2 regions of the Oceanobacillus sp. CAU 1775 genome follow, and region 1 is predicted to be linked to the other one. Evidence: riboswitches for the same ligand, from Rfam matches in the RefSeq annotation. Region 1 holds a riboswitch; the other holds the start of a gene.

What was found. Region 1 has a riboswitch for cobalamin ahead of ACXYMZ_RS11450 (ribonucleoside-diphosphate reductase subunit alpha). Riboswitches for the same ligand answer to the same signal wherever they lie in the genome.
Region 2: another riboswitch for cobalamin. It lies ahead of ACXYMZ_RS14760 (ABC transporter substrate-binding protein); the one in region 1 lies ahead of ACXYMZ_RS11450 (ribonucleoside-diphosphate reductase subunit alpha).

Annotation. Positions count from the first base shown of each region.
Region 1 is NZ_JBTLRO010000006.1:37,453-41,865, reverse strand. It holds gene ACXYMZ_RS11455 (flavodoxin) at 1-297, opposite strand, end outside; gene ACXYMZ_RS11450 (ribonucleoside-diphosphate reductase subunit alpha) at 282-2,516, opposite strand; cobalamin riboswitch at 2,642-2,833, opposite strand; gene ACXYMZ_RS11445 (zinc-binding dehydrogenase) at 2,994-3,947, opposite strand; gene ACXYMZ_RS11440 (sensor histidine kinase) at 4,102-4,413, opposite strand, start outside.
Region 2 is NZ_JBTLRO010000010.1:67,788-72,200, reverse strand. It holds gene ACXYMZ_RS14765 (FecCD family ABC transporter permease) at 1-513, opposite strand, end outside; gene ACXYMZ_RS14760 (ABC transporter substrate-binding protein) at 503-1,498, opposite strand; cobalamin riboswitch at 1,761-1,945, opposite strand; gene ACXYMZ_RS14755 (S9 family peptidase) at 2,010-3,800, opposite strand; gene glmM (phosphoglucosamine mutase) at 4,000-4,413, opposite strand, start outside.

The DNA.
Region 1 (4,413 bases):
ATCATCTCCTCCAAACTGAGTGTCTCCTGTACCAAAAATCGCAATATTATTCGGCCTGTATCCAATTTCTAAAATTAATTCCTTTATTTCTTCTGGTACTTCTCCATAATCCCAAGTGAAAGTCCCTAAGAAAATATAGTCATAATCCTCTGGTTTGAAGGTAGGGCTAATTCCAATCCGATACATATCCACAGAAAAATTATACTTTGTTAACTCAGTGGCAATTAGCTCCGCTACCTCTTTTGTATTTCCGCTATAAGATAAATAAGGAATTATTGCTTTCAACTTTGACACCACTCACATTCCTCGACATCATTTGAAGTAGAACGCACATAATAAGTCGTCTTTAAGCCTTCATGCCATGCTTGTAGATGGAGATCAAGCAAAATGGAAGCACGTATCGTATTTGGCACATAAAAATTGAATGAAATACTTTGATCAATATGCTTTTGTCTAGCAGCATTTTGCCAGACTGACCAACGCTGATCGACAATATATGCAGATCGTCGATAAATATGATAAGTATTATGATCTAGATCTGGTGCCGTTACAGGAATACGGAAATCTTTTTTCTCCTCACTATAAAAGGGTTTAAATACTGGATCTATACTCGCAGTCGACCCTGCAATCATCGAGGTAGACGAATTAGGTGCGACAGCCATAAGGTAACTGTTTCTAATCCCATGGTGCTTTATATCATTCCTTAACATATTCCACTTTTCGTCGAGATAGCCTTTTTGATCAAAATATTCGCCCGTACTCCACTTACTTCCTACAAAATAAGGATAACTTCCTTTTTCTTTTGCTAAGGCTGCACTTATTTTGATCGTATAATAAGCAATCTGCTCATATAATTCATCTGCATAGTCGACTGCTTCATCTATTTCCCATTCAATATTTTTACGTGCTAGTAAATGATGCCAGCCAAATGTTCCAAGACCAATCGCACGATACTTTTGGTTTGTGATTGTTGCTTGCTTGACTGGCAGGTTATTAATATCAATAACATTATCAAGCATACGAACTTGAATGGTAATTAAACGCTCTAATACTTCGTCGATTACAGCCCTTCCCAAATTAATCGAACTAAGATTACAAACAACAAAATCTCCTGATTTATATTTCTTAACAATCATATCTTCGCCTTCTACGTACTCCTCAATTAACTGTGTTGGAGATTGATTTTGAGTAATTTCTGTACACAAGTTTGAACAATAAATAATTCCTGTATGTGAATTTACGTTCTGACGATTCACCTCATCTCGGTAAAACATAAATGGAGTTCCAGACTCTAACTGAGAACGCATGATTCGTTTCATAATATCAATTGCTTGAACTTTTTTCTTACTCAAAGTTTCATTTTGCACACATGCTTGATATTTCTCTCTAAAGGATCCACTACCTTTTTCTTCATCATAAAAGTCTTCTAATGAAAAGCCCATCACTTGTTTCACTTCATGAGGATCAAATAAATACCAATCGCCTCGATTTTCGACCGTCTCCATAAATAAATCTGGAAGAGTTACACCAGGAAAAATATCATGTGCTCGCATCCGCTCGTCACCATTATTAAGTTTTAAGTCAAGAAAGGCCTCAATATCCTGATGCCAAACATCTAGATATACTGCAATCGCACCTTTTCTTGTTCCAAGCTGATCGACACTTACTGCTGTATTATTTAATTGCTTAATCCAGGGCACTACCCCACTAGACATCCCTTTAAATCCCTTGATTGAACTTCCTCTAGCCCTAACTTTTCCCATATAAACGCCAATTCCTCCACCATTTTTAGACAAATTGGCTATATCTGTATTACTATCATAAATCCCTTGTAAGCTATCCTCTACGGTGTCTATAAAGCAACTTGACAATTGCCCATGCGTTTTACCTGCATTGTTTAAAGTTGGAGTAGCTACTGTCATGTATAAATTACTTAATGCCCAATATGCTTCTTTTACAAGTTCCTTACGTTTTTCTATCGGTTCATCTTGCATCAGATACATAGCAATGACCATCCAACGTTCTTGGGGTAATTCATATATATTTTTCGCGTGATCGGTTGCGAGATATCGTGTTGCTAGCGTATACAGAGCCAAGTAATCAAATAATAAATCTCTCTTTGGATCTATCACTTTTTCGAAATAATCCAGCTCTTCTTTCGTATACTTCGAGCTTAGTGTAAGTGAATAAATCCCTTTTTCTGTTAAATTATCGATTAACTTAGACAGAGAACCATATCGATCAGATGTTTGATATCCGCGATTCTTAGCTGCTTTATGATAAAGCTCTTGTAAATAAAGCCTCGCCGCAACAAACTTCCAATCTGGACTTGCTTCATCAATATTCTCAAGTGCATTCTTAATTAAAATGTCTGTTATTTTTGCATTTTCTGTTTCTGATTGAATTGTTTTTAAAGCTTTTTCTTTATAGGTGGTTGTTTCAACGTTTAACCCCTTTATTGCTTTCTCGATACTCTGTAAAAATTCACCTTGCTTGTTAATTTCAATCGTTATCATCTGGTACCCCTCCTCATTTTTTCAAACAAAAAAGCCGTTCCCCTTTAGTAGGCTGAACGACTATAAAACGACAGAAATACCCTATGTAACTTTCTATCGCTTCATAATCTCTCACCCCGGAGAAATGAAACTTTAGAGTTATGGCAGGTCTCCTGACTTGTGCTGACTTCATTAGAATCCTTCCCATATCATCGCCGTGAAGCAAATCATACAGTGGATTTCTAACTCTACACACTTACAGTTGCGGGGGCAGTTCCAGCGTTTCACTGGATTCCCTTTTAAGACAAATAAATGTCACCTTAACTCCAAAATACTATATATAGTTGTATATCGAATAAACCTTACAATATATTGTATACAGACTAGCATATATAAAAAATGAATACAAGTATAATTAAAATCCACAGTAATCTATAAATATCAAAAAGCCTAAGAAACAAAGATGCTTCCTTGTTTCTTAGGCTTGAGTTGCCGTGTTTATTTTTCCATATTCGCTACTAGTCGTCCAGTAACTTTATTATCTTCTAGCATTTGAATACCTTCTGGAATCTCATCAAAAGTAATTTCAGTAATCTTTGGACTTACTTTCCCGCTAGCAAATAATTCATAGATTTCTTCAATGTCTTTTTTCGTACCGCCATTACTTCCAACAACGGTTACTTGTTTTGTAATCATAGAAGTAACATTAAGAGTAGTTTCTAGTTTACCCATACCAACTAGGACAACTTTCCCTTGGAAACCTACAGCTTCTACAGCATCTCTAGTAGTTACACCAAAACCAGCATAATCAATAATAACTTCTGGTTCAAATTGTGCAATATCTTTTACATCTTCGTAAACACCTGCTGCACCTAGTTCTTTTGCTAATTCACGCGCCTTTGGATTCAAATCTACTGCGTAAACTTTAGCTCCAACTGCAATAGCTGCTTCTAAAGCAATTTGACCTAAACCGCCAATACCGATCATACCAACGGTCATACCTTTTTTAATTCCACCTTTAGTAAATGCAGCGTGGTATGATGTCATTCCAGCGTCCGTGCCTGCAGCTGCTTGAGCAAAGGAAACACCTTCAGGAATCAGAACTAAGTCACTAGCTGGTGCTAAAACTTTTGTACCAAAACCTCCATCATATGCATAACCTGGAGCAGTTCCGCTTGGCCCAGTAGGACATACAGCTACTTTATCTCCAACTTTATAGTCTGTTACGCCTTCGCCAACTTCACTTATGACACCTGCAACCTCATGTCCCATAATGACAGGCAGTTCACCAAGTAATGCTTTCCAACCTTCATCTCTAAGTACACCAACATCTGAGTGACATAATCCTGCCACCTTCATATCAATGACAACCTTGCCTGCTTCTGCCTTTGGATCTTCTTTTTCTACTAATTCTAATGGTTTGTTTGTATCTACGAATTGCCAACCTTTCATCATGATACCTCCTTAAATGTCTACCTCTATTATACGACACGTAACTAAATTATCCAAAAGATAAGATTAAAAAAAACGAAGTACTATCCTTCGCCTCTCATCAATCATTTTGAGTTTCTATAAAATCCCATAACACGTAATTCATATCTGGATACTAATTTTCTAATGATACAGTAAACCAAAAGGTATGCAGTTGTCCATCAGAATCCAAACCAATCTCTCCTTGATGCTCCTCAATTATCTCTTTGGAAATAGCTAGTCCCAAACCAGAACCACCTAATTTACGTAATTTTGAAGCGTTACCCTGATAAAGTCTTTCAAATATTTTTTCTCGATCGACTCCAGTGATTGGAATCCCAGGTCCACGAATAGAAACCTTAAACATCTTTTCACTGCAGCTCCCAGTGATTGAAATTGGCTCGACTCCATCGTAATAACGAATCGCATTATCAACTAAATTATTTAT
Region 2 (4,413 bases), on a different contig from region 1:
AGCACCTAGAAATGCACTGAAGATAATCCCAGTAAGTATAATCGTTTCCACTCGCATTGCCCGGTCGATTTTTTTAGCAAAGAATAAAACAACTACAATCGTCAGCATTGCTGTAGAAATACTCATAACAGGGAGTGTGTACATTCCTACAACAGGAATAGTGATATTAAAAAACAATGTTGACACAGCACCAACTGAGGCACCAGAAGATACACCAAGTATGTACGGATCTGCCAAGGGGTTTCTAAGCAAGCCTTGAAAGGCTGCTCCAGCAATCGCTAGAGAAGCCCCAACAAGTCCCGCTAAAATAACACGCGGCAAACGAATTTCATAAACAATACTCACATACATCTCTTCCACATTACTAGCAATTGGCAAACGGAATACTTCTTGGCCAATAATTTTAATAATATCTAGCACTGGAACAGATACACTTCCAATTGCGATTGCCGTAAGCATTGCACCGATTAAAAACAGTATGGAAGTCGTATACTTTAAAACATTACTGCCCATCAAATAGCTCCGGGTAAATCGCTTCTGCTACCTCTCTTGCACCTTCTGTTAAACGAGGACCCGCACGTGTTCCCGCATCAGCATCAATATCATATACACGATTATTTTTTACAGCTTCAACGGATTGGAACCCATCTCTTGAAGTAACTTGTTCAATTGGATTTTCGACATAATCTCCATAAGTAGTCATGATAATATCTGGGTTTAATTCAATAATGACTTCAGGGTCGATTGCTGGCCATCCTTCCATATCAATCGCATTCTCTGCATTACTCAACTCTAAAAATTCATGAAGAAAAGTACCTTGTCCTGATGTATATAGATCTGGCGCAGGTGAAATTTCAAAGAATACAGTTTTGCGATCTTCTTCCGTTACTTCAGATGTAATCTCTGTAATTTCCGCAAAGTCTGCTTTCATTTCTTCTACTAATTCATTTGCTTCTGCAGTTGCACCAATTACTTCACCGATATCTTCAATCGTTTCGTATGTTGTATCAATAGAATTTGCATCAGCTACAACAAAAATATCAATACCTGCTGCTTCTAATTGTTCAAATGCCTCTTGGAAGTAGTTCGTTCCTAACTCATGTGCTAATACAATATCTGGATCGAGGCTAATGATTACTTCTACATTTAGTTCCATTCCACCGACTTTATCTAATTCCAGTACTTCTTCTGGATAGTTATCGTTGTCAGAGACTCCTACAACCTTATCTCCATGCCCTAAAGCAAAGACGATTTCTGTATTACTTGGTAAAAGTGTAACGATTCTCTCTGGTGCTTCTTCTAGAGTGAATTCATTTCCAATAGCATCTGTCACGGTAACTGGGAATGCTGATGCTTCATCATTTTCATCCGTTTCAACAACTTCACTTCCAGTTGATTCTTCTGGTGTAGTGTTTTCTGTTTCGTCATTGCCATCACTACATCCAATCAAAAATCCTAATAATAAAACTAAAATAAATACTTGTAAAAACTTTTTCACTTTCTATTCCCCCCTCAATTTTTCGACATTCACTTCAAACGCATACGAAGGATTTTATTGAAAGGTGGAGTTAAAGTTCTTTGTGGTTAGAGGTAAGACCCGCTTCGGAAATACACTCTTCTTAACTTTTAATAGCAGAAACCACAACAAAATGCATTAACATAACCATTTCAAAAAAACAAAAAAGCATCCTCATACGAAATGAAGATGCTAATAAATAGGCTATAATGAAACCTACTCACCTTACTATCCTCGTAGAATTAGGCGTAAAATAAAATAGTTGGGTATCCTGGCTCTTGCTCATCGCTTACAGAACCTTCCCATACAAACATTGTACAGTGGTATCTTTCTGCTCGCTCGCAATTACAGTGGCGGGACCGCGTTGGAATTTCACCAACTTCCCCATTAGATTTCTCCATTGAAATCGACTATTCTTTTTGAATATGAAATTGTCTATTAACTATCATACCTTGGTTTTGAAATAATGTCATCTATAATCGAAATTGCTCGATTAGTGTTGATGTTTTTCCATGAAATCTAGCATACTTTCATATACTTTGATTTCATTCTCTTTTTTAGAGAAACCATGTCCCTCGTCTTCAAGTACCATATACTCCACGTCACGACCTTTTTCTTTAAGCTTCGCAACGATTTGATCTGATTCTGCTTTGACAACACGCGGGTCTTTTGCTCCTTGAATCACAAGCATTGGCTTCGTCATCGTCTCTAAATAGGTGACTGGTGAATCCTTAATAAATCTCTCTTTATCTCGCTCAGGATCCCCTACCCAACGATCCATCATTGGTTTCCAATGCGCTGGCACTGAATTAACAAAGGTAAATAAATCAGAAGGCCCAAAGATATCAATTACAGCTTTGAAATATTCTGGATGACGACCGTGTAGGAGTAGTGCCATATATCCTCCATAACTTCCCCCAACTAGGAAAAGCTTATCGCGATCGGTAATGCCCTGGTCAAATAACCATTCAATACCTGCAATATTATCTAGTCTTGGTCCCTCTCCCCAATCACGTTCTACTAATTTCACAAATTCTGAACCATAACCTGTACTTCCACGGAAGTTCGGTGCGAAAATAGTATACCCACGATTTAAGAAACTTTGGAACATCGAACGGAACATTTTTCTTTCCGCAGCTTGAGGGCCACCATGCGGCCATAGAATTGTATATCCATTATCATATTCTGGTTTCGCTTTAAATAATAATGCCTCAATTTCCATACCATCATAAGAAGTATAAGTTACAACATCTGGATCAACCATATCTTCTTCTTTTACACCAAGTACGTTATTGTTTGTAAGCTGCTCCCATTCCTTACCATCCGCGCTTTTGAAAATATTAAATGGAACAGTTGCTGAACGACCTAGTACATACAAACTCCCAGCTTTTGAAACAACCAATTTATCAAGCATAGCTGTTGGACCAGTTAAAGTTTCTAGCTTTTCAGATTCAGGTTCAAACTGATAAAGATAATCTTCTACACCTTTTTCCGTAACAATGTAAAATTTCTTCGCTTCTTTTGCCCATTTGATATTTGTGATACTTTCCTTCTCAATTTCTAGTACTTTCGTAAACTGATGATCATTCAAATCAAATTTTGCCAGGTAAGTATAATTACTTTCATAATCTGTTAAGAAGTAAAGCGTATTCTTATCTGTGAATACAGGCACGCCTGCCACATGAACTTTCTCAGGGTCAGGTACAAGATTATGAATTTCTTCTCCTTTTTTCACAAAGCTTTTTACATATGTATTTGCCAGAGCCTGTGAAAATACAAATGTTTCTTCATCCTCGGAGACAGCAGAGAGATTGGTTGGAGCATCTTTTCCTTCATATACTAATGTATCTGTACCATCCTCTAAGTTACGCATACGTGTATTTAAAAATGAAGGATTTCCTTCTGAAGTTGCATAGTATAGTCTGTTTCCATCTTCACTTAAATGAGAGAAGAAATATTTCTCTTCAGGGTCACCAGTTATTAACGGCTGTGGCAGACCACCTTCATATGGTAATGCATAAATTTGATGGTTTTCATCTCCATCTTTATCATATCCTGCTAGCACATAACGGCCTTCTGGATCAAAAGAGATAAAGGCAGTCGATTCGTCTTTTTGTGCAAAGAGATACGGAAACTTATCTGGTAAGTCCATCGCCCATAAATTCACCTTGCCATTTAAGTTTGTACTAAAAATTAATTTTGTTTCATCCTTGTTTACTTCAAAGTCACTTATCACATACGTGCGGAAAAATTGTTCTACAGTTGGTTTTGGAAAGTTAATCATGAAAATCCCCCTTGAAATATATGAATTCTTAATAATAGTATAATTCACTTTTCACTATTATCAAAGATATAACTCTATCATACATCTACTAACATTCTTACATAACCAACCGCCGATTGAAGTAATCTCCGTCTTAAGGAGGATAAAATAACATAAAAAAACTGTATGGAAATTTTTTATCCATACAGCTTCTATATTTTTATTCTTTAATTCCTAACACTTCTTGAATTAGTGCAACAAGTCTATCCGCATACTGATGACACTCTTCAACCGTAGTTGCTTCCACCATTACGCGTACAAGCTCTTCTGTACCTGAAGGGCGAATAAGCACTCGACCATCTTCACCTAATTCATTCTCCACCGCTTCTATTTCTTGCAGAATGACAGGATTTGTAAGTACTTCATTCTTATCAACTACTTTAAGGTTTTTCAATACTTGAGGATACACTTTCATTTCTCCTGCAAGCTCAGATAAAGGCTTACCTGTTTCCTTCATTACATTTACAAGCTGAAGCGCTGATAGTAAGCCATCGCCTGTAGTTATAAAATCAAGGAAAATAATATGTCCTGATTGTTCTCCACCTAAATTATAGCCACCCTTACGCATTTCTTC